Linked DNA regions of Massilia sp. METH4. The protein of the gene in region 2 interacts with the protein of the main gene of each other region in a pairwise test. Links are inferred from orthologs where the notes say so. Each region holds a gene or a part of one and is shown on either strand. Other genes may lie near its edges. The genes, in order: ftsH and hflK.

Evidence for each region.
Region 1: the proteins of hflK (region 2) and ftsH interact in binary tests that used the Escherichia coli proteins (3 or more experiments, as listed by UniProt). The link is inferred for Massilia sp. METH4 from one-to-one orthologs.

What each region holds. Positions count from the first base shown.
Region 1 is NZ_CP146614.1:4,107,525-4,124,740, reverse strand. Bases 7,437-10,358 are described here. They hold ftsH (ATP-dependent zinc metalloprotease FtsH), read right to left. Parts: upstream 9,877-10,358; coding sequence 7,996-9,876; downstream 7,437-7,995. Other genes in these bases: V6Z91_RS18130 (RlmE family RNA methyltransferase), read right to left, coding at 10,150-10,358; folP (dihydropteroate synthase), read right to left, coding at 7,437-7,927. Also shown: V6Z91_RS18185 (LysR family transcriptional regulator), read right to left, coding at 1-257; V6Z91_RS18180 (FxDxF family PEP-CTERM protein), read left to right, coding at 541-1,089; V6Z91_RS18175 (type II asparaginase), read left to right, coding at 1,763-2,740; V6Z91_RS18170 (LysR family transcriptional regulator ArgP), read right to left, coding at 2,794-3,681; V6Z91_RS18165 (LysE family transporter), read left to right, coding at 3,775-4,398; V6Z91_RS18160 (zinc ribbon domain-containing protein), read right to left, coding at 4,411-5,058; V6Z91_RS18155 (hypothetical protein), read right to left, coding at 5,128-5,331; glmM (phosphoglucosamine mutase), read right to left, coding at 5,725-7,083; more of folP, read right to left, coding at 7,103-7,436; more of V6Z91_RS18130, read right to left, coding at 10,359-10,800; ribosome assembly RNA-binding protein YhbY, read left to right, coding at 10,843-11,310; V6Z91_RS18120 (DUF4149 domain-containing protein), read right to left, coding at 11,432-11,893; transcription elongation factor GreA, read right to left, coding at 11,893-12,369; carB (carbamoyl-phosphate synthase large subunit), read right to left, coding at 12,485-15,715; carA (glutamine-hydrolyzing carbamoyl-phosphate synthase small subunit), read right to left, coding at 15,718-16,881; V6Z91_RS18100 (GDSL-type esterase/lipase family protein), read right to left, coding at 17,176-17,216. UniProt on the Escherichia coli protein: Acts as a processive, ATP-dependent zinc metallopeptidase for both cytoplasmic and membrane proteins. Plays a role in the quality control of integral membrane proteins.
Region 2 is NZ_CP146614.1:49,397-55,363, forward strand. Bases 864-3,788 are described here. They hold hflK (FtsH protease activity modulator HflK), read right to left. Parts: upstream 3,006-3,788; coding sequence 1,722-3,005; downstream 864-1,721. Other genes in these bases: hflC (protease modulator HflC), read right to left, coding at 864-1,722; hflX (GTPase HflX), read right to left, coding at 3,009-3,788. Also shown: V6Z91_RS00235 (ATP phosphoribosyltransferase regulatory subunit), read right to left, coding at 1-508; more of hflC, read right to left, coding at 844-863; more of hflX, read right to left, coding at 3,789-4,145; RNA chaperone Hfq, read right to left, coding at 4,207-4,443; ribosome biogenesis GTPase Der, read right to left, coding at 4,766-5,967.

The DNA.
Region 1 (17,216 bases), 4.1 Mb from region 2 along the record:
ATGCGGATGCATTCTTCCACTTCCTCGATCGATGCCAGGATGCGCCGCGCGCGCTCGAGGAACAGCTGCCCTTCCTCGGTCAATTCCATGCGCCGCGTGGTACGCGTGAGCAGGGACGTCTGCAGCTTGTCTTCCAGGCGCGCCAATGCACGGCTGACGCCCGACGTGGTCTGGCCGAGGTGCACCGCGGCGGCACTCAGCGAGCCGCTGTCGATCACGGTCACGAAGGTCAGGAGGTCGTCGGAGTTGATATCCATGGCCGGGATTATACAAATCAACGAAAGGGGCGACCGCCGTGCGACCGACGCAACGCCGCAATAAAAGAAATTTCTTGACGTTTCGCCGGCGCTTCGCCGCGCCCCTGCGCGGGCCGGCCGCCGCGCCGCACCTTTCATTAGTGAAGTAAAACGCGCGGAGGCAAAGCTATATTGACAAGGTTAGCAAGTTTGTAAACTTATGTTTTTTTCAGCGATCAACAGTTTACGAGCGTGCCGACAAGGAGCTATTACTTCGTAACAATAAACGAGTCAAGGGGTAAATATGAAGAAAGCTTTGTTCAACAAGGTGGCAGGCTCCCTGCTGCTTACCGCAGGTCTGCTTGCCTCTGGCGCTGCGTCCGCTCAAACCACCCTCACCTTCAATGCCGACGGCAACGCCGATTTCAGCGGCGCGCATGCATGGTCCGAAGAGGCCAACCTGGACACTTACCTGTTCGACGTGGACACCACGTCGTGGGCCAGCGGCACCGCGGTCGTCGGCCGGACCGCGATCGACGGCGTCCGCATGGACGCTTACGCCATCACCGGCATCCAGTTCTTCTGGCAAGCCGAAGATGGCACCCGTACCAATCTGGAAACGGTGTTCACCACCGAGGGTGGCATCGAATTCTATCCGGTCGAGGCATTGGTGGCCGGTTCCTACGGTTTCACCGTCACGGGCAACACGCCCCTCGCCAGCACCGGCGGCATCTATTCCGGCACGCTGAACCTGGCGCCGGTGCCGGAACCCAGCACCTTTGCGATGCTCGGCGTCGGCATCGGCTTGCTGGCCCTCACGGCACGCCGCAAGACCGACAACAAGCTCGGCTGACAGCCGAGATAATCCAGGCTGGCGAATCGACCGGATAATCCGGGCGTTCAAGTTCGCCAATCACGCAAGGCCCGGGTCACGCGCTGAACGGAACCCGGGCTGTTTAATTCCGGCGGCATGCCGTCATTATTGCAATAGCGGCTGAAACAAGCGGCCGCCGGGTAAATCATCGACGGTATCGAATCTTTCGGGACAAACAGAATTCGGCATCGCCGCGGTACTCCTCGTGCGGCTTGCCCGGCGATCGCGGCGCCACGGGTGCACCGGTGCCTCGTCCTCCCCGAAAACGCCCCTCTCCGTGCCATGCGGCGATGTGCCGCAACCAGGTTCGTGCATTACCGACGGCAGTCCAAGAACCGGGACAAGCCCGGACTCCAACTGCCGTTCTATCAGAGGATAAACACGATCCAGAAATTGGACTCGAAAGCGGTGATTGTCCAATTGTTTGGAAAACATAATGCGAGGGGCTTTTTTACAACTACCCGCGGCCGGCAAGCTTGTATTCGAATGCGATTCGTATAATATTCGCCTTTTTACTATTCCTAAAAAGGGAGATTCCATGTCGAAACTGAGGATTGCGAACCTGTCGCCGCATCTGTCGCACTTCTTCCTCGCGCTGGCCGCACTGCTGTTCGTCCTGACGGGCGCACACGCGCAGACGCGCCCGAACGTGATGATCCTGGCGACCGGCGGCACCATCGCCGGCACGGGCGCCACCAGCACCACCACCGTCGGGTACACGGCCGCCAAGATCGGCGTGGACCAGCTGATCGCGGCCGTGCCGGAGCTGGCGAAGGTCGCCAACGTCAAGGGTGAACAGGTATTCCAGATCGCCAGCGAAAGCATGACGAACGAGCACTGGCTGACCCTGGGCAAGCGCGTCAACGCCCTGCTGGCGCAGTCCGACGTGGATGGCATCGTGATCACGCACGGCACCGACACCACCGAGGAAACGGCCTACTTCCTGAACCTGGTCGTCAAGAGCCGCAAGCCGGTGGTGCTGGTTGGCGCCATGCGCCCGTCCACGGCATTGTCCGCCGATGGTCCGATCAATCTCTACAACGCCGTCGCCATCGCCGGCAGCCGCGATGCCGTCGGCAAGGGCGTACTGGTGGCTTTCAATGACCAGATCCACTTCGCACGCGACGTGAGCAAGACCAATACTTCGACGCCTGACGCCTTCAAGACGCCCGAACTGGGCCTGGCCGGCTACATCCAGGGCGGCAAGCCGTTCTTCTACCGCACCACGGCCCGCAAGCACACGGTCGACACGGAGTTCGATATCGCCAACCTGAACGCCCTGCCCCAGGTCGACATCGTGTACGGCTACGCCAACATGAGCCCCGTGGCGCTGGACGCCTTCATTGCCGCCGGCGCGAAGGGCATCATCCACGCCGGTGTGGGCAACGGCAGCCTGGCAGCCCGCGTCAAGCCGGCATTGATCGCGGCCCGCAAGAAAGGTACCTTCATCGTGCGCGCCAGCCGCGTCGGCCAGGGCATCCTGGCCCGCAACGGCGAAGCGAACGACGACGAGCTCGATTTCGTTGCCGCCGATACGCTGAACCCGCAGAAGGCGCGCATCCTGCTGATGCTGGCGCTGACCAAGACGAACAATACCGCCGAGATCCAGCGGATGTTCTATACCTATTGATGGCATAGGGAAGTCGACGAGAAGCCGGACAGTGTCCGGCTTTTTTTACGCCATCACGGCGGCAGGAGCGACCTCCTCGCGGCCGCCACGACTGCCTGGCCGAGGCGCTCCAGCGCGGGCGACTGCACCCGCCAGGCATGCCAGTACAAGGGCACGTCGGTGAATTTGCCGGGGACGAGATCGATCAACTCTCCCGTTTCGAGGGCACTGCCGTATTGCTCCACGGGCACCATGCCATAGCCGAGGCCCAGCTTGACGGCATCGAGGAAAGCCGCGCTGGCCGGCACATGATGCATCGGATAACTACCAGGCATTAACCCCAGTTCGGCCTGGATGAAATCGGACTGCAGCCTGTCCTTGCGCGAAAACACCAGGACCGGTGCCTGCAGGGCCGCGGCGCGCTCGAAGCCGCGCGGGAACCAGCGGGCCGCGAACGCCGGGGAAGCGAGCATCCGGTACCGCATCACGCCCAGCGGCTGCACGACGCAACCGCGCATGACCTTGGCCTCGCTCGATACGCCGGCAACGGCCTCCCCTTTTTCCAGCAACGCATAAGTGTAGTTCTGCTCGTCGAGCACGATGTCGAGCGTAAGCCGCTCGCGCTGCAGGAAGTCGGCGATGCCGGGCAGCAGCCAGGTGTCGAGCGTGTCGTTGTTGACGGCGATGGGCACGCGCAGCGGGGCCGGTTCGTCGTGCAGGCCGGCCAGGAACTCTTCTTCCATCAGCCTGCTTCGGCGCAGGTGCACCAGCAGGCGTTGCCCGGCCGCAGTCGTGCGGCACGGCCGGCTGCGGACCAGCAGCGGTGAACCGAGCGCAGTCTCGAGTGCCGCGATGCGCTGCGATATCGCGGACGGCGTGATGCTCAGCTGGGCTGCGGCGAGCTCGAAACTGCCCGTCTCGGCCGCCGCCAGGAAGGCCTGGCAATGCCGGGTATCCATCATGAGTTAAGCAAATTTAATGAAACCTGAAATATATTAACTCAGCTTCATCTTCTTCGCGCCAGCCACGACAATGACGGCTTTCAGGGGAGCGAAATGACGACACAGGTGTATCTGAGCGGGCTGGGGCTGGGTGCGAGCCTGATCATGGCGATCGGCGCGCAGAATGCGCACGTGCTGCGCATGGGCGTGCAGCGCAGCCACGTGGCGCTCACGGTAGCCGCGTGCATCGTGGTCGACGTGATCTTGATCGGCGCGGGCGTGGCCGGTGCGGGCGGGATGATCGAAGGCTCGCCGCTGCTGCTGGCCCTGGCGCGCTGGGGCGGCGCCGCCTTCCTGCTGTGGTATGGCTTGCGCAGCTGGCGTGGGCTGCTGTCGGCGAACCGGCTCGACATCGGCGGCGCCGCCACGCCGCGCACGGCTGCCGCCGCGCTCGCCAGCGTGCTGGCGATGTCGCTGCTGAACCCGCATGTCTACCTGGACACCGTCGTGCTGCTGGGGTCGATCGGTGGCCGCTACCCGGCGGACGAACGCACCGCCTTCTCGGCCGGCGCCATGACGGCATCGCTGCTGTGGTTCAGCATGCTGGGCTTCGCGGCCGCCCGCTTCGCCGGCGTGCTGGCGCGGCCGGCGGCCTGGAAATGCATCGAGGCGATGACCGGTGCCGTGATGCTGCTGCTGGCGGCGGGCCTGGTCAGGGACGGCATCGCCGCCCTGTAAGGCGATCCCCACTCAGGCTTGCCGGTGACCGCACTCGGTGCAGAACTTCGTGCCCGGTTGCAGCAGCGTGGAGCATGCGGTGCAAGGCACCTGCTGCGCCATCTTGTAGCCGCACTCCGGGCAGAACTTCGCCCCATGCGTCTCGGCGCGGCACTGGGGGCACACCAGTTGCATGTCCTGCTTCACGTCGTGGCGCGTGCCGCGGCTCTCGCCTTCGGTGTCGGCGCGCGCCGCGGCGCTGCGCACCTCGCCCTGGGCGCGCGCCCGCGTGATCGCCACCTGCACGTTCGGCGCGCAATTGAAGCACAGGCCCGTCGCAGGGTCGAAGCACGGCCCGCACATATAGTCGTGGCAATTGCCGCAGCGGTTGAAGTGCTGTTTCGCGTCGGCGATCGCTTCCTTGAACGCTTCGTCGCGGGCGCTGTGCCAGCCGGCCTGGGCCATGCCGCTCACCACCGTGCTGGCATTGCCCAGCAAGCCGCCGAAGATGCTCGCCCCCTTCTGGATCCAGCCCGATGCCTGGCCGCTGCGATACGGCTTGTAGTGCGTGCGCCAGCTGTCGCTGCAGCGCTCGCAATAGAACTCGAACTGGAAACCCGCATCGACGCCGGACGACTGGGAGAGGTCGCGGTAGTTGTTGGAAAAGCGGATCTCGGACATGGCACCTCCAAATCAGAAGCGTGCCATTATAACGACGACAACTGTTGAGTGGTAAACATTGTCGTTGCGTCAGTGCGACGCACGGTTGCGGCGGAACTTCGGCGAGCACAGCACTCGCAGGATCGTCGAACGATCCAGCGCGCGCTGTTCCATGTAGCGGATCGCGCCATCGATGCCTTCGCTCGCGCACAGGCGCAGTGCTTCCTCGATGATGGCCGCGGTGGCTTCGTCGCTGCGAAAAATGGGTTCCCGGGTGTCGTGTTGTTGGTGCATTGCTTTACCTTCGCTGACGCCGCTCCATGCGGGCAAGTTCAGCATATCGCCGGGCGTGGCTGACACGCGCAACGGCGGTGTTTCGATGGTAAGCAAATGTGAACGAGCGGACTGAACACAAGGGCCGGCAGTAGAAACCCTTGGTGAAACTGGCCTGCCCAGCTGGGTTCGAACCAGCGACCTACGGCTTAGAAGGCCGTTGCTCTATCCAGCTGAGCTATGGGCAGAATGCGGCGGAAGGGAAGGAAACAACCCGTCCCGGAGAAGCGAACAGCGGGCCGCGGCCCGCTGTGGGAGCAAAATGATAACCGCTCGGCATGCCGAGCGTCAATCGAGGTCGGCGGTGCACGCCTGTCGCCGCACCGTCGTACGGCGGCGGTCTGCCTCCCTCGATCAGGCCGCGTCGGCTTGCGGCACCTCGACCTTGTCGGCGATGCGCCGGGCGCATTTCTGCGCCACGTGGGCATCGCGCGCTTCGACCATCACGCGGATCAGCGGCTCGGTACCGGAGGCGCGGATCAGCACGCGGCCGGCGTCGCCCAGTTCGCGTTCCACGAGGTCCTTCTCGGCCACCATCGCCGGATTCTGCTGCCAGTCGAAGCCCGCCGGCACGCGCACATTGATCAGGGTTTGCGGGAACATTTCCAGCTCGCCGGCGATCTGCGCCAGCGTCTGGCCGCTGCGCTTCAGGGCGGACAGCACCTGCAGTGCCGAGACGATGCCGTCGCCGGTCGTGTGCTTGTCCAGCGCCAGCAGGTGGCCGCTGCCTTCGCCGCCCAGGATCCAGCCCTTCTCCTTCATCACTTCCAGCACGTAGCGGTCGCCCACCTTGGCGCGCGCGAAACCGATGCCCTTTTCCTTGAACGCCACCTCGAGCGCCATATTGGTCATCAGGGTGCCGACGGCGCCCTTCACTTCGCCGGTGGCCAGTCGATCCATCACCATCACGTAGAGCAGTTCGTCGCCGTTGTACAGGCGGCCGTTCGCGTCGCACATGATCAGGCGGTCGGCATCGCCGTCCAGGGCGATGCCCAGGTCGGCGTCGTGCGCCAGCACGGCGGCGGCCATGGCCTTCGGGGCGGTGGCGCCGTGGGCGTCGTTGATGTTGAAGCCGTCGGGCTTGTTACCGATCGGGATCACCTCGGCGCCCAGTTCGTGGAACACGTGCGGAGCGATGTTGTAGGCGGCGCCGTGGGCGCTGTCGACCACGATCTTCAGGCCGCGCAGGTCCAGCTCGTTCGGGAACGTGCTCTTGCAGAATTCAATGTAGCGGCCCTGGGCGTCTTCCAGGCGCTTGGCGCGGCCCAGTTTTTCGGGCGCCACGCACGCCATCGGCTGGTCGATCTGCGCCTCGATGGCCAGTTCGACGGAATCGGGCAGCTTCGTGCCCTGCTCGGAAAAGAACTTGATGCCGTTATCCTGGTACGGGTTGTGCGAAGCCGAGATCACCACGCCGGCCGACAGGCGCAGGGCGCGCGTGAGGTAGGCGATCGCCGGCGTGGGCATCGGGCCCGCCAGCATCACGTCCACGCCGGCCGCTGCGAAACCCGCTTCCAGTGCCGCCTCCAGCATGTAGCCGGAAATGCGCGTGTCCTTGCCGATCAGGACGGTGGGGCGGGCCGTGCCCGCCGTGGCCGTACGCGCGAGCACCTTGCCGGCGGCGTAACCCAGGCGCATCACGAAGTCCGGCGTGATCGGCGCTTCACCGACCAGGCCACGGACACCATCGGTACCGAAATATTTACGTGCCATGTTGTTCTCTTCAGTTAAGTTATTGGGCTGCGTGCCAGACTTTCAATGCGTCGACCGTTTCGGCGACGTCGTGCACGCGTACGATGCCGGCTCCATGGGCGACCGCGGCCAGCGCGCCGCCGATACTGCCGGCCAGCCGTCCCTCGACGGGTTTGCCGGTGACGGCGCCGATCATCGACTTGCGCGACAGCCCCGCCAGCAGCGGGACGCCGAGCTCGCCGATAAGGCGCCTGCCGGCCTTGAGCAAGGCATAATTATGCTCGACCGTCTTGCCGAAACCAAAGCCGGGATCGATCCACAGACGACCCCGGTCAATCCCGGCCGCCGTCAGTGCATCGATCCGCTCGCGCAGGAACGCCGTCACTTCCAGTACGACATCGTCATAGGCAGGTTTATCCTGCATAGTTGCAGGTTTGTCAAGCATATGCATGATGCAGAGCGCGCAATCGCTGTCGCGCACGGCCTCGATCGCACCGGGGGCGCGGAACGCATTGATGTCGTTGATCATGTCCACGCCAGCCAGCACGGCCTCCTTCATCAGCGCCGGCTTGTAGGTGTCCAGCGAGACGGGCGTGCCGCATTCGCGCAGCGCGTACAGCACCGGCAGCACGCGGCGCATTTCCTCCTCGGCGGGCACCACGGGCGCACCAGGGCGTGTCGACTCGCCGCCGACATCGATGATATCGACGCCGTCGCGGATCATCTGCTCGGCATGCGACAGCGCGTAGTCCAGGGCGGCGAACTTGCCGCCATCGGAAAATGAATCGGGGGTGACGTTCAGGATGCCCATGACGAGGGCACGGTTGGCCGGCAGCGTGTAGCGGCCGAAGGGAATCTGGGGCATGTTTTCCACAAATGAAAAGGGCGAGGATCGCTCCTCACCCTTCAGGTCACGACATGCGATGGCGCAGCTTAAGCCGGCGCGGTCGCGTTCGGCGAAGCGGTCGGGCCGTCGCCGCTGGGCTGCTTGCGCAGCGTCACGCCAGCCTTCGGCGGACGCGGCTCCTGGCCGGCCATGATGTCGTTGATCTGGTCGGCATCGATGGTTTCCCAGTCCAGCAGCGCCTTGGTCATCATTTCAACCTTGTCGCGGTTTTCCTCGAGCAGCTTGCGCGCCAGCGCATACTGCGAGTCGAGGATCTTGCGGATTTCGGCGTCGACCTTCTGCTGCGTCGCTTCCGAAATGGTCTTGTTCGTGCCGCCCAGGAAGCCTTCGTTCTGCTCGTCCTCGTAGACCATCACACCCAGCGAATCGGACATGCCGAACTTCGTCACCATCGAGCGGGCCAGCTTGGTGGCGCGCTGGAAGTCGTTGGATGCGCCCGTGGACATCTGGCCCACGAACAGTTCCTCGGCGATACGGCCACCGAACAGGATCGAGATTTCTTCCAGCATCTTGTCCTTGTAGCCGGAGATCCGGTCATGTTCCGGCAGCTGCCAGGTCAGGCCCAGCGCCCAGCCGCGCGGCATGATCGTGACCTTGTGCACCGGGTCGGCCTTCGGCAACAGCTTGGCGACGACGGCGTGGCCCGACTCGTGGTACGCCGTGTTGCGGCGTTCCTCTTCGCGGATCACCATCGACTTGCGCTCCGGACCCATGAAGATCTTGTCCTTCGCATCCTCGAAGTCCTGCATGTCCACCAGGCGCTTGTTGCGGCGCGCGGCGAACAGCGCGGCCTCGTTGACCAGGTTGGCCAGGTCGGCGCCGGAGAAGCCCGGAGTGCCGCGAGCCAGGATGTCGGCCTTCACGTCGGTGCTGATCGGCACCTTGCGCATGTGCACGTTCAGGATCTGTTCGCGGCCGCGGATATCCGGCAAGCCCACGGAGACCTGGCGGTCGAAGCGGCCCGGACGCAGCAGCGCCTTGTCCAGCACGTCGGCACGGTTCGTGGCGGCGATCACGATGACGCCGGACGAAGCCTCGAAGCCGTCCATTTCCACCAGCAGCTGGTTCAGCGTCTGTTCGCGCTCGTCGTTGCCGCCGCCCATGCCGGCGCCGCGGTGACGGCCGACCGCGTCGATCTCGTCGATGAAGATGATGCAGGGCGAATGTTTCTTGGCGTTCTCGAACATGTCGCGCACGCGGGACGCACCCACGCCGACGAACATTTCAACGAAGTCGGAGCCCGAGATCGAGAAGAACGGCACTTTCGCTTCGCCGGCGATGGCACGCGCCAGCAGCGTTTTACCGGTACCCGGAGGACCGACCATCAGCACGCCGCGCGGAATGCGGCCGCCCAGTTTCTGGAACTTGGTCGGGTCTTTCAGGAAGTCGACGATCTCCGTCACTTCTTCCTTGGCTTCGTCGCAGCCGGCCACGTCCGAGAACGTGACGGTATTGTTGGTTTCATCGAGCATGCGGGCCTTCGACTTGCCGAACGAGAACGCCCCGCCCTTGCCGCCGCCCTGCATCTGCCGCATGAAGAAGATCCAGACGCCGATCAACAGCAGCATCGGGAACCACGACACGAATACCTGCTGCAGGAACGACGGCTCTTCCGGCGGACGCACGTCGAAGCGCACGCCATTGTCGCGCAGGTCGCCGATCAGGCCGCGGTCGAGATAGGTGGACGTGGTGCGCACGCGCGTATCGTCCGTTTTCGTCGCGGTGATGGTATTGCCCTCGATGACGAGGTCCTTGATGCGCTTCGCCTTGATCTCATCCAACAGGTCGGAATACGCAATGGTCTTGCTGCCGCCGGAGATGCTGTGGTTGTCAAACTGCTTGAACAGCATGAACAACAACAGGGCTACGACAACCCATATGGCGGATTTGGAAAACATGTTATTCACGAAAACTCCTTGGATGCTCGCGCACCTGTTACCTGTAGCAGAAATCCGATTTTACCCGCATTAGGCCAAAGCGTGCTACAAAGCGGCCTAAAGGTGCGCGAAAGCAGCAGCGCACGTATCAAAACATCAAAATCGGCCACCGAATCGGCGCGATTTTGCGCGGATCGCGCGCAACGCGCGCCGCCTGGGGCCGATGTGCGGCTCGGCGTGCGGAATACAAGGCCATCCGGCGATTTTTTCCACCGGTTGGCGCAAGCAAACCGCAAATTCGCGTCAATTTTGCGCCGGATGCTTCAGTCCACGGCCGAGCAGGAAGATTTCCGAGGATTTGTCGCGGCTGGCCTTCGGCTTTTTCTGCGCGACCGTCTTGAACTCGTGGCGGAATTTCTCGACGATTTGCGAAAAACCCATGTCCTTGAAGCATTTCACCAGCAAGGCCCCGCCTGGTTTCAAATGCAGTTGCGAGAATTCGATGGCCAGGTCGATCAGGTCTTCCATGCGCGCGGCATCGGCCGTGGCGATGCCCGACAGGTTGGGCGCCATGTCCGACAGCACCAGGTCGGCCTTGCGGCCCTGCAGCACCTCGCCCAGCTGGTCGAGGATGGCCTGCTCGCGGAAGTCGCCCTGGATGAAATGCATGTCGGCGATCGGTTCCATCGGCAGGATGTCCAGGCCGATGATCGTGCCGTTGATGCCGCCGCCTTCCTTGCCGGCCAGCTTGCGCCGCGTGTACTGGCCCCAGCTGCCGGGGGTGCAGCCGAGGTCGACGATCACCTGCCCGGGCTTGATCAGTTTCTCGTCCTCGTCGATCTCCTTGAGCTTGTAGGCCGCGCGGGCGCGGTAGCCATCCTTCTGGGCCGCCTTCACATACGGGTCGTTAATGTGGTCGTGCAACCAGTTTTTGTTTAATTTGTTCTTTGCCATTCGCGTAGAATACTGCTTTTAAAGGAACCACCAAAAATCATTATGTTGAACCTCACCCCTGCTGAGCGCAGCGCCCTGCGCGCGGAAGCCCATGCGCTCAAGCCCATCGTCCTCATTGGGGAAGCCGGCCTGACCGAAGCCGTCATGAAGGAAATCGAACTGGGACTGGATTCCCACGGCCTGATCAAGGTCCGCGTGTTCGGCGACGACCGCGAAGCCCGCATCGAGATGTACGAAACGATCTGCGAGCAGCTCGAAGCCGCGCCGGTCCAGCACATCGGCAAGCTGCTGGTGCTGTACCGCCCGAAGAAGGAAGCCGAAAAAGCCCGCACCACCAAGACCGGCAAGGGCATGCGCATGGTCACCATCGTCAAGCCCAGCGCCAGCGGCACCAAGAAGCCGACCGTCAGCAAGGTCATGCTGAAGGGCAACGAGCGCGTCACCGAAGGCGGCACCATCAAGCGGGCCAAGAAGCGGCAGGCCAGCACCAAGAAGAACGCGCTGGGCTGATTGGCCCACAGACCAGAAAAGCGGGCTTGCCCGCTTTTTTGTTGCTTGAAAAATGGGGACGTACCCCATTTTCCGAGCAATGTTTCTTGAAAAATGGGGTCTGTCCCCATTTTTCAGGCAACTATTGCTTGAGGATCAGCCAGCCCGCCAGGACGCTTTGCACGAGGAAGATTACGCTGGAAATCCCATGCAGCATGCCGAAGCGCGACCTGGCGGCGGACTCCATCACCCCGCCCGGTCCCGCGGCGGCACGCAGTTCGGCCATCATGGGTTGCAGGCCATAGTGGCTGACGACGGTGCACAGCGCCATCGCGGCGATCAGCGCCAGCACGGTGCGGCGGCGCCTCGGCGTCCAGTCGGGGGTGGCGAACTTCAGCAGCACCAGCAGCGCCAGCGCGCAGCCCAGCGACAGCATGGCCTCGGCGTGGAACATGGCGCCGGCGATCGACCCGGCCAGCACGCGGTCGGACAACGTGGCAAACAGCGTGGGCGCGACCAGGTAGCCCACGGTCCACAGGCTGCCGGCCCACAGCACGGTCACGAGAAGGCGAACCCTCTCCAGCAGCCCTGCTTTCGCCAGCATCACACGTAGCGGACTTCGAGGATTTCGTATTCGCGCGGGCCGCTCGGGGCCTGCACTTCGACGATGTCGCCGGCCGACTTGCCGATCAGGGCGCGCGCGATCGGCGAGGTGACGGACACCTTGTTCAGCTTGATATCGGCTTCGTCGATACCCACGATCTGGTAGCTGACCTTCTGGCCCGACTCCAGGTCTTCCAGGTCGACGGTGGCGGCGAACACGACGCGGCCATCGGCATCGAGCGTGGCCGGGTCGATGATCTGGGCGGAAGACAGCTTGCCTTCCAGTTCGGCGATGCGGCCTTCCACGAAGGCCTGGCGCTCTTTCGCCGCGTCGTATTCGGCGTTTTCGGACAGGTCGCCATGCGAACGCGCCTCGGCGATCGCGTCGATGACGATACGGCGTTCCTTGGTCTTCAGCTGGTGCAGTTCTTCCTTGAGGAGTTCGGCGCCGTATTTAGTGAGTGGAACAGAATTCATGTTTCGTCTCTTCGGTGAATGAAAAAGCACAGAGCCCGCGCCAGGGAGCGCGGGCTCTGTGGGATTGCATGGCGGCGGGCCGGCTATGGACCCGCTGCGACGCCTAGTATAAGGCTTAGTTTAAAGTCTTGTGCAGCCCTTGTAAATCGTACACCTGCAACTCGTCCAGGTGCCGGATACCGGCTACCGCGGCTTCCGCGCCGGCGATCGTCGTGTACGTCGGCACGCGCGACTGCAGTGCGGAGGTGCGGATCGCACGGGAATCGACGATGGCGTTGCGCTTTTCCTCGACCGTGTTGATCACCAGGGCGATTTCGTGGTTCTTGATGATGTCCACGATGTGCGGCCGGCCCTCGACCACCTTGTTGACCGGCGTGACGGGGATGCCCGCCGCTTCGATCACGGCCGCCGTGCCCTTCGTCGCCACCAGCGTGAAGCCCGCGTCGACCAGGTCGCGCGCCACTTTCACGGCGCGCGGCTTGTCCGACGCCTTCACGGACAGGAACACCTTGCCCGACTTCGGCAGCTTCACGCCCGCGCCCAGCTGGGACTTCACGAACGCCTCGGCGAACGTCTGGCCCACGCCCATCACTTCGCCCGTCGATTTCATTTCCGGACCCAGGATCGTGTCCACGCCCGGGAACTTCACGAACGGGAACACGGCTTCCTTCACGCTGTAGTAAGGCGGCACGATTTCCTTCGTGATGCCCTGCGAAGCGAGCGTCTGGCCCACCATGCAGCGCGCGGCGATCTTGGCCAGTTGCAGGCCGGTGGCCTTCGACACGTAAGGCACCGTGCGCGAGGCGCGCGGGTTTACTTCCAGCACGAACACCACGTCCTTCAGCTCGCCGTCGATCTCCTGCTTCTGGATCGCGAACTGCACGTTCATCAGGCCGACGACGTTCAGGCCCTTGGCCATCAGCGCGGTCTGGCGCTTCAGTTCATCGATCGTTTCCTGCGCCAGCGAATACGGCGGCAGCGAGCAGGCCGAGTCGCCCGAGTGCACGCCGGCCTGTTCGATGTGTTCCATCACGCCGCCGATGAACGTGGACTCGCCATCGGAGATGCAATCCACGTCGCACTCGATCGCATCGTTCAGGAAGCGGTCCAGCAGCACCGGCGAGTCGTTCGACACCTTGACCGCTTCACGCATGTAGCGCTCCAGGTCGCGCTGCTCGTGCACGATCTCCATCGCGCGGCCGCCCAGCACGTAGGAAGGACGCACCACGAGCGGGTAGCCGATCTCCTGTGCCAGCTTGAGCGCCTCTTCTTCCGTGCGCGCGGTGCGGTTCGGCGGCTGGCGCAGGCCCAGGTCCTGCAGCAGCTTCTGGAAGCGCTCGCGGTCTTCGGCGGCGTCGATCATGTCCGGCGAGGTGCCCACGATCGGCACGCCGTTCTTTTCCAGGTCCAGCGCCAGCTTCAGCGGCGTCTGGCCGCCGTACTGCACGATCACGCCGACCGGCTTTTCCAGGTCGACGATTTCCAGCACGTCTTCCAGGGTCAGCGATTCGAAGTACAGGCGGTCGGACGTGTCGTAGTCGGTCGACACGGTTTCCGGGTTGCAGTTGACCATGATGGTTTCATAGCCATCCTCGCGCATCGCCAGCGCGGCGTGCACGCAGCAGTAGTCGAACTCGATGCCCTGGCCGATCCGGTTCGGGCCGCCGCCCAGCACCATGATCTTCTTCTTGTCGGTCGGGTTCGATTCGCATTCCTCGTCGTACGTGGAGTACATGTACGCCGTGTTGGTGGCAAACTCGGCGGCGCAGGTGTCCACGCGCTTGTACACGGGGCGGATGCCCAGCTCGCGGCGCTTCTCGCGCACGGCCATGTCGGTCGTCTGCAGCAAGTAGGCCAGGCGGCGGTCCGAGAAGCCCTTCTGCTTCAGGCGGTACAGCGTGTTCTTGTCGAGGTTCTCCAGCTTCTGCGTGTCCAGCCACAGTTCCAGGTCGACGATTTCCTTGATCTGCACGAGGAACCACGGGTCGATCTTGGTCAGCTGGTGCACTTCTTCCAGCGTGAAGCCTTGCGCGAACGCGTCACCCACGTACCAGATGCGCTCCGGACCCGGCTCGCCCAGCTCCTCTTCCAGCTTCTCGCGATCCACGGTCTTCTGGTTCAGGCCATCGACGCCCACTTCCAGGCCGCGCAGGGCTTTCTGGAACGATTCCTGGAACGTGCGGCCCATCGCCATCACCTCGCCCACCGATTTCATCTGCGTGGTCAGGTGCTGGTCGGCGGCCGGGAATTTCTCGAACGCGAAGCGGGGGATCTTCGTCACGACATAGTCGATCGACGGCTCGAACGAAGCCGGGGTCGCGCCGCCGGTGATCTCGTTGCGCAGTTCGTCGAGCGTGAAGCCCACGGCCAGCTTGGCGGCGACCTTGGCGATCGGGAAGCCGGTAGCCTTCGACGCCAGCGCGGACGAACGCGACACGCGCGGGTTCATCTCGATGACGATCATGCGGCCATCCTTCGGGTTGATCGAGAACTGCACGTTCGAGCCGCCCGTATCCACGCCGATTTCACGCAGCACCGCCAGCGAGGCGTTACGCATGATCTGGTATTCCTTGTCCGTCAGCGTCTGCGCCGGCGCCACCGTGATGGAGTCGCCCGTGTGCACGCCCATCGGGTCCAGGTTCTCGATCGAGCAGATGATGATGCAGTTGTCCGCCTTGTCGCGCACCACTTCCATCTCGTACTCTTTCCAGCCCAGCAGCGACTCTTCGATCAGCAGCTCGTTGGTCGGCGACGCTTCCAGGCCGCGCTTGCAGATCTGCTCGAACTCTTCCTCGTTGTAGGCGATGCCGCCGCCCGAGCCGCCCATGGTGAACGACGGACGGATGATGGTCGGGAAGCCCAGCTCGCGCTGCACCGACCATGCCTCTTCCATCGAGTGGGCGATGCCCGAGCGTGCCGAACCCAGGCCGATCTTGGTCATCGCGTCCTTGAACTTGGCGCGGTCCTCGGCCTTGTCGATCGCTTCCGGCGTGGCGCCGATCAGCTCGACCTTGTACTTGTCCAGGATGCCGTTGCGGTGCAGGTCCAGCGCGCAGTTCAGCGCCGTCTGGCCACCCATGGTCGGCAGGATCGCGTCCGGGCGTTCCTTCGCCAGGATGCGTTCCACGACTTGCCACGTGATCGGTTCCACGTAGGTCACGTCCGCCATTTCCGGGTCGGTCATGATCGTGGCCGGGTTGCTGTTGACGAGGATGACCTTGTAGCCCTCTTCGCGCAGCGCCTTGCAGGCCTGTGCGCCGGAGTAGTCGAATTCGCAGGCCTGGCCGATCACGATCGGGCCGGAGCCGATAATCAGGATGCTTTTAATGTCAGAACGTTTTGGCATGTTTATTTCTTCTCAGCGGCTTCCATCATCGAGATGAAGCGGTCAAACAGGTACGATACATCGGTCGGTCCGGGCGATGCTTCCGGGTGGCCCTGGAAGCAGAACGCGGGGGTGTCGGTGCGGGCAAAGCCCTGCAGCGAACCGTCGAACAGCGACACGTGCGTGACGCGGCAGTTTTCCGGCAGGGTCGCGGCATCGACGGCGAAGCCGTGGTTCTGCGACGTGATCAGGACCTGCTTCGAATCCAGGTCCTGCACCGGGTGGTTGGCGCCGTGGTGGCCGAACTTCATCTTCAGCGTCTTCGCGCCGGAAGCCAGCGCCATGATCTGGTGGCCCAGGCAGATGCCGAACGTGGGGATCTTCTTTTCCATCAGTTCGCGCGTCGCGCGGATCGCGTAGTCGCACGGTTCCGGGTCGCCGGGGCCGTTGGCCAGGAAGATGCCGTCCGGGTTCAGGGCCAGCGCGTCGGCCGCCGTCGACTGCGCGGGCAGCACGGTCACCTTGCAGCCGCGCTCGGCCAGCATGCGCAGGATGTTGCGCTTCACGCCGTAGTCGAACGCCACCACGTGGAAGCGCGGGTTCTCGACCTTGCCGTAGCCTTCACCCAGCTTCCATTCCGTTTCGGTGAATTCGTACGGGGCTTGCGTGGTCACGACCTTGGCCAGGTCCATGCCGGCCAGGCCGGGGAACGAGCGGGCCAGCTCGACGGCCTGGGCCACCGACGGTTCGGCGCCTTGCGTGCCCGTCAGGATCGCACCGGCCTGCGCGCCTTTTTCGCGCAGGAGGCGCGTCAGCTTGCGGGTATCGATGCCGGCGATGGCGACCACGTTCTCGGCCTTCAGGTAATCGCCCAGCGACTGGGTGGAACGGAAGTTCGATGCCAGCAGCGGCAGGTCACGGATGATCAGGCCGGCGGCGTGCACCTTGGTCGCTTCCACGTCTTCCGGGTTGATCCCGTAGTTGCCGATGTGCGGGTAGGTCAGCGTGACGATCTGGCGCGAGTAGCTCGGGTCGGTCAGGATTTCCTGGTACCCGGTGATGGAGGTGTTAAAGACGACTTCGCCCGTCGTGTGACCGGCGGCACCGATCGAATAACCTTTGAAGACGGTGCCATCGGCAAGAGCCAGGATGGCGGGAACGGCGGGGCCAGAAAAAAATGGCGGCAAGGGCAACTCCTGTAAAGTTACCGTAGCAGCGCCACGCCAGTCGGCCCGCATAAAAAGAAAGCCGGGCTAAGCCAGGCTGCGGGTCGGATGAGAATGGATTGAGTGGGTAGGCGCTACGACGGATATGAATTGGCTAAACCTTTGAATTATAACTCAAAGGGGCCCGTTCGGCAATGCCGGCCGGGCTTGCGGAGGGCTATTTTCCCTCGCCATGCCGGCGCACGGCGCACCCAAGCGCCCCCGCGCATGCGCCGTTCCGTTCAGCAATCCGCCGCCGGCTGCGTCACCGCAGAGTCAATCGGGGGCCACTGCGCGAATGCCCTGCCGCTCCAGGT
Region 2 (5,967 bases):
GGATCGCGCGCAGCACGCCCACGTGGGCCAGGTCCAGGCGCACTTCGGTGAAGCCGGCCATCTCGAGCGACGCCAGCGCCAGCTCCTGGATCTCGGCATCCGCTTCCAGGCCGGCGTGGCCATAGATCTCGGCGCCGATCTGCAGCGGCTCGCGGGTGGCGTGCAAGCCCGAAGGACGGGTATGCAGCACCGGGCCGGCATAGCACAGGCGGGTGACGGAGGCGCGGTTGAGCAGGTGGGCGTCGATGCGGGCGACCTGGGTCGTCATGTCGGCGCGCAGGCCCAGCATGCGGCCGGAAATCTGGTCCACCAGCTTGAAGGTGCGCAGGTCGGTATCCAGGCCGGCACCTGTCATCAGCGACTCGACGTATTCGAGCAGCGGCGGCATCACGAGTTCGTAGCCGTAGCGGCGGAAGTTATCCAGCATCAGGCGGCGCAATTCCTCGATCTTGCGCGCCTCGGACGGCAGAACGTCCGCGATATGTTCGGGCAAAAGCCAATTCGGCATGGGAGAACCGGTTTGTTGAAATTCGTTCAATCGGATTGGCGCGCAAACGCGGCGGCGCAAACCGAACCGCATATTTTACGCGAAAACGTGGCTCGACAGGAAAAAACGACAAGCAAAAACCGGTGACAGGCACCGCTTTTCCGGAAATGTTTCAAAAATCGGAGCCTGGAAGGAAGATGGCCTGCAGGCCATCTCCGCTGCGCAGGCAGGGAGCGATGCTCCCCGAAACCCCTGCTACGCCACCGGTTTTCCGCCGCTCTGCGGCAAGCCGCGAAGGAAAAAAACAGGGGCCGGATCCGAGGATCCGGCCCCTGCTGCTCGCTCACGGCGGCGGCTTACTTGCCAGCCGAGCCGCTGCCCTTGAAGTACTTGAAGAACTCCGAGTTCGGGTCCACCAGCATCACGTCGGCCTTGGTCTTGAACGACGCGCGATAGGCTTCCAGGCTGCGGTAGAACTTGTAGAACTCGGGGTTGCGGCCGAATGCCTCGGCGTAGATCGCCGTGGCTTTCGCGTCGCCCTCGCCCTTGATCTTCTCGGCCTCGCGGTAGGCTTCGGCCAGGATCACGGAGCGCTGCTTGTCGGCGTCGGCGCGGATCTTCTCGGAGTCGGCCGAACCGGTCGAGCGCAGCTCGTTGGCCACGCGCAGGCGCTCGGCCTTCATCCGCTCGTAGACGGAGTTGTTGATCTGCTCGACGTAGTCGACACGCTTCAGGCGCACGTCCAGGATCTGCACGCCGATCTCCTTCGCTTCGGCGTCGACCTTGGCCCGCAGGCCTTCCATCACCTTGCCGCGCTGGCCCGAGATCACTTCGCGCACGGTGCGCTTGGTAATTTCCTCGTTCAGCGCCGCCTTCACGATCTGCGACATGCGGTTGCCGGCCCGGCCTTCGTCCCCGCCGAAGCGCACGAAGTACAGGCGCGGGTCGACCACGCGCCACTTCACGAACGAATCGACGAGGATGTTCATCTTCTCGGCCGTGATGAAGCGGTCCGCTTCGGGCGAATCGAGCGTCTGGATGCGCTTGTCCAGGTAGATCACGTTTTGGAACGGCGGCGGCAGCTTGAAGTGCAGGCCCGGTTCGCGGATCACCTGCTTCACCTCACCCAGGGCGAAGACGATGGCGAATTTGCGCTGGTCCACCACGAACACGGTGGACGACAGCAGCATCAGCGCGATGAACGCGGTGACGGCAAAAGTTACGATACGGTTCATTAACGGCCCTCCCGGCTACGGGACGATTCACGCGCCCGGTTCGAATCCCCGTTATAGGCGGGTTCCGACGGTTGCGGCAGCAGCACGGCCGATGGCGGCGGCGCCGTCACATTGGCGCGCTGCGCCTCGGTGGCGGCCACCTGCGCGATCAGTTTATCCAGCGGCAGGTACAGCAGGTTGCTGCCGGCCTTCGAGTCGACCATCACCTTGCTGGTGTTGGCGAAGATCTGCTGCATCGTGTCCAGGTACATGCGGTCGCGCGTCACGCCCGGCGCCTTCTGGTACTCGGTCAGCACGGCCTTGAAGCGGTCGGCGTTACCGGTCGCGTTCTCCACCACCATCGAGCGGTAGGCTTCCGCTTCCTGCAACAGGCGGAAGGCGGCGCCGCGCGCCGTCGGCACCACCTGGTTCGCATAGGCCTGGCCTTCGTTCTTCAGGCGTTCGCGGTCCTGGCCGGCCTTCACGGCGTCGTCGAACGCGGTCTGTACCTGCTCCGGCGGCTGCACGCCCTGCATCGTCACGTTGGTGATGGCGGCACCGGACGCGTAGCGATCGAGGATCTGCTGCATCAGCTGCTGCGTGTCGTAGGCCACCTTCTCGCGGCCTTCGTACAGCACGTAGTCCATCTTGCTGCGGCCGACGATCTCGCGGATTGCCGTCTCGGCCACCTGGCGAACGGTGTCTTCCGCGTCGCGGTTGTTGTACAGCCAGGCCACCGGATCGCTCAGCTGGTACTGCACGGCGAACTGGATGTCGATGATGTTCTCGTCGTCGGTCAGCATCAGCGATTCGCGCGCCTGCTTGTTGCGGATATTGCCGCGATAGCCCACTTCCACCGTGCGCACCTGCGACACGTTGACGACCTCGTTGGCCTGGAACGGATACGGCCAGCGCCAGTTGAAGCCGGCCGGGGTCTCGTGGCTGAAGCGGCCGAACGTGGTGACGATGCCCTTCTGGCCTTCCTGCACGATGAACGCGCCGCTGGCCAACCAGACCAGCAGCGCGATGACGGCGACCGCGCCAACGGTCACGCCGGCGCCTTTCATTTCGCCGCCGCCACCGCTGCCACCGCCGCCGCCTCCGTTATTGTTGCGGTTCTTGTTGCCGAACAGGCCGTTCAGGCGCTGGTTGAAATCGCGCCACAACTGGTCGAGATCCGGCGGTCCGTCGCCGGGCTTTTTGCCTTCCTGGGCCTGCCTGTTGCCATCCTTGTCCTGGCCCCAGCGGGGGTCGTTCAGGGACAGCTTCAAGCCTAATCTTTTCGCTAGTGAGGAAAGAGGCATGTTTTAAACATCGGTGAATGTGGAAATGGCATCGGGCGGCGTGTCGTCCTTCGGACGCAGGTTCGCTTCCCGTTGTTCCTGGGCTGCCTCGGTGATGGCCGCGCGCAGCAGATCGAGGCCGTCACCCGTGCGGGCACTGATGAAAACGCGTGAAATCTTATCATGCTCATCACGTTCCACCGCCGGCTCCAGGCCGGCCGCGTCGATCTTGTTCCAGACGAGGATCTGGGGAATATGATCGGCGCCGATCTCGCGCAGCACGGCGTTGACTTCCTCGATCTGCTCCATGCGCACGGGGCTCGCGCCATCGACGACATGCAGCAGCAGGTCGGCATGGATGGTTTCCTCCAGCGTGGCGCGAAATGCCGCGACCAGCTGGTGCGGCAGTTCGCGCACGAAGCCGACCGTATCGGAGATCACGACATTGCCGGCTTCCTCGCCCATGAACACCCGGCGCGACGTCGTGTCCAGCGTGGCGAACAACTGGTCCGCGACGTAAACGCCGGCCTTGGTCATGGTATTGAACAGCGTCGACTTGCCGGCGTTGGTATAGCCGACCAGCGACACGGAAAAGGCATTGTTGCGGCCGCGAGAACGGCGCTGCGTTTCATGCTGCTTGCGCAGCTTGGCCAGGCGGGCACGCAGCATGCGCACCCGTTCGCCGATCAGCCGGCGGTCGGTCTCGAGCTGGGTTTCACCCGGGCCGCGCAGGCCAATACCGCCCTTTTGCCGCTCCAGGTGGGTCCAGCCGCGGATCAGGCGGGTGGAAAGGTGCTGCAGCTGCGCCAGCTCGACCTGCAGCTTGCCCTCGTGGCTCTGGGCCCGCTGGGCGAAGATGTCGAGGATCAGGCTGGTACGGTCGAGCACCCGCACATTGAGGCGCTTTTCGAGGTTGCGCTGCTGCGCGGGCGACAGCGCATGGTTGAAGATGACGATCTCCACCTGGTGGTCCTGCACGGCGTGGCCGATCTCGTCGGCCTTGCCGCTGCCGACGAAATAGGCGGCATCGGGGCTGGAACGCTTGCCGGTGATCGTCGTGATGGGCTCCACCCCCGCGGAACGCGCGAGCAGCATCAATTCCTCGATACTGGCGGCGAAGTCACCCTGGCCGAAATCCACACCGACTAAAGCTGCGCGCATGGACTGGGCCGGGAACGATGAAGCGGAAGGCAAAGCTTGGGCGTTGTCTCAACGATCAACGTTACTCTGCCTCGGAATCGATATTGAGGTTGACGGCGCGGGCCGGCACCACGGTCGAAATGGCATGCTTGTACACCATCTGCGTAACCGTGTTACGCAGCAGGACGACGTATTGGTCGAACGACTCGATATGGCCCTGCAACTTGATGCCGTTGACGAGGTAGATCGAGACGGGAACGTGCTCCTTGCGCAGCGCGTTCAGGAATGGGTCTTGTAACAATTGCCCTTTATTGCTCATAACAGCTCCAGTTTATGTTGTTGTGTTGGAATTGGAGGCGAAACGCTTGATTTCAAGTGCCGGCTACTCCTTATTGCAGAGGTAAATGACCCCTCCGCCAGACGGAAATGCTTCGAAGCTACTGTAACCGTTTTTTGTGATTCATGCAGGGGTGTCCGAATGAAAATCGTGGAAAAAATGCATTCGGAATGTGAAGCCGGTGCGCTTGCGAAATTGACTGCTCGACCGGTGGCCGTCGGCCGCCGAACACCGGTGTCGGACACCATTTCCCCACGGGGAAATGGTGTCCGACACCGGTTTGCTTATGCCGGCGACCGGGGGGTCAGTTTTTCTCGCGCTTGTCGAACGGATTCTTACCCGTCCGCAACTCGATCCGCAGCGGCGTGCCGACCAGCGAGAACGTATCCCGGAAGTGCTTTTCCAGGTAACGCTTGTACGGCTCGCTCACGGCGTCGAGCGAGTTGCCGTGGATGACGATCACCGGCGGGTTCATGCCGCCCTGGTGGGCGTAGCGCATCTTCGGGCGCAGGCCCGCCTTGCGCTTCGGCTCCTGCTTTTCGATCGCTTCCTGCAGGGCGCGCGTCAGCTTCGGCGTCGACAGGTCGGCCGTGGCGGCCGCGTAGGCGGCGTCGACGGACTTCATCAACGGGCCGATGCCGGTGCCCTTCAGCGCCGAGATGAAATGCGTCTTGGCGAAGCTGAGGAAGTCGAGCTTGCGGTCCATGTCGTTTTTCACCTGGTCGCGCTGGTGCGATTGCAGGCCATCCCACTTGTTCACGGCCAGCACCAGGGCGCGGCCACTTTCAAGAATGAAGCCGGCGATATGGGCGTCCTGCTCGGAGATATCCTGCTGGGCGTCCAGCATCAGGATCACCACGTTCGCTTCCGAAATCGACTGCAGGGTCTTCACGACCGAGAATTTCTCGATCGCCTCGAACACCTTGCCGCGGCGGCGGATGCCGGCGGTGTCGATCAGCGTGTAGTGCTTGCCGTCGCGCTCGAACGGGATCTCGATCGAATCGCGCGTGGTGCCCGGCATGTCGAAGGCGATCACGCGCTCCTCGCCGAGCAGCGTGTTGATCAGCGTGGACTTGCCCACGTTCGGGCGGCCGACGAGGGCCAGCTTGATGCCGCGCTCGGACGGCAACAGTTCCTCGGCATCGGCCGGGCGCGAAGCGAACGCCTTGTCGAGCGCCTCCTGCACCAGGTCGTGCACGCCGTCGCCGTGCGCACCGGAGATCGCATACGGATCGCCCAGGCCCAGTTCGTAGAAGTCCGACACGGCGGAGGTGTACTTCATGCCTTCCGCCTTGTTCACCACCAGCAGCACGGGGCGGCCGCTGCGGCGCAGGAAGTCGGTGATGGTCTTGTCGTGCGGCGTCATCCCCTGGCGGCCATCGACGAGGAAGATGACGACATCCGCCTCGGCGACGGCCTGCTTGGTCTGCAGGGCCATCTGGAACATGATGCCTTCCTTGGCGACCGGTTCGAAACCGCCGGTATCGATGACCAGGAAGGGACGGT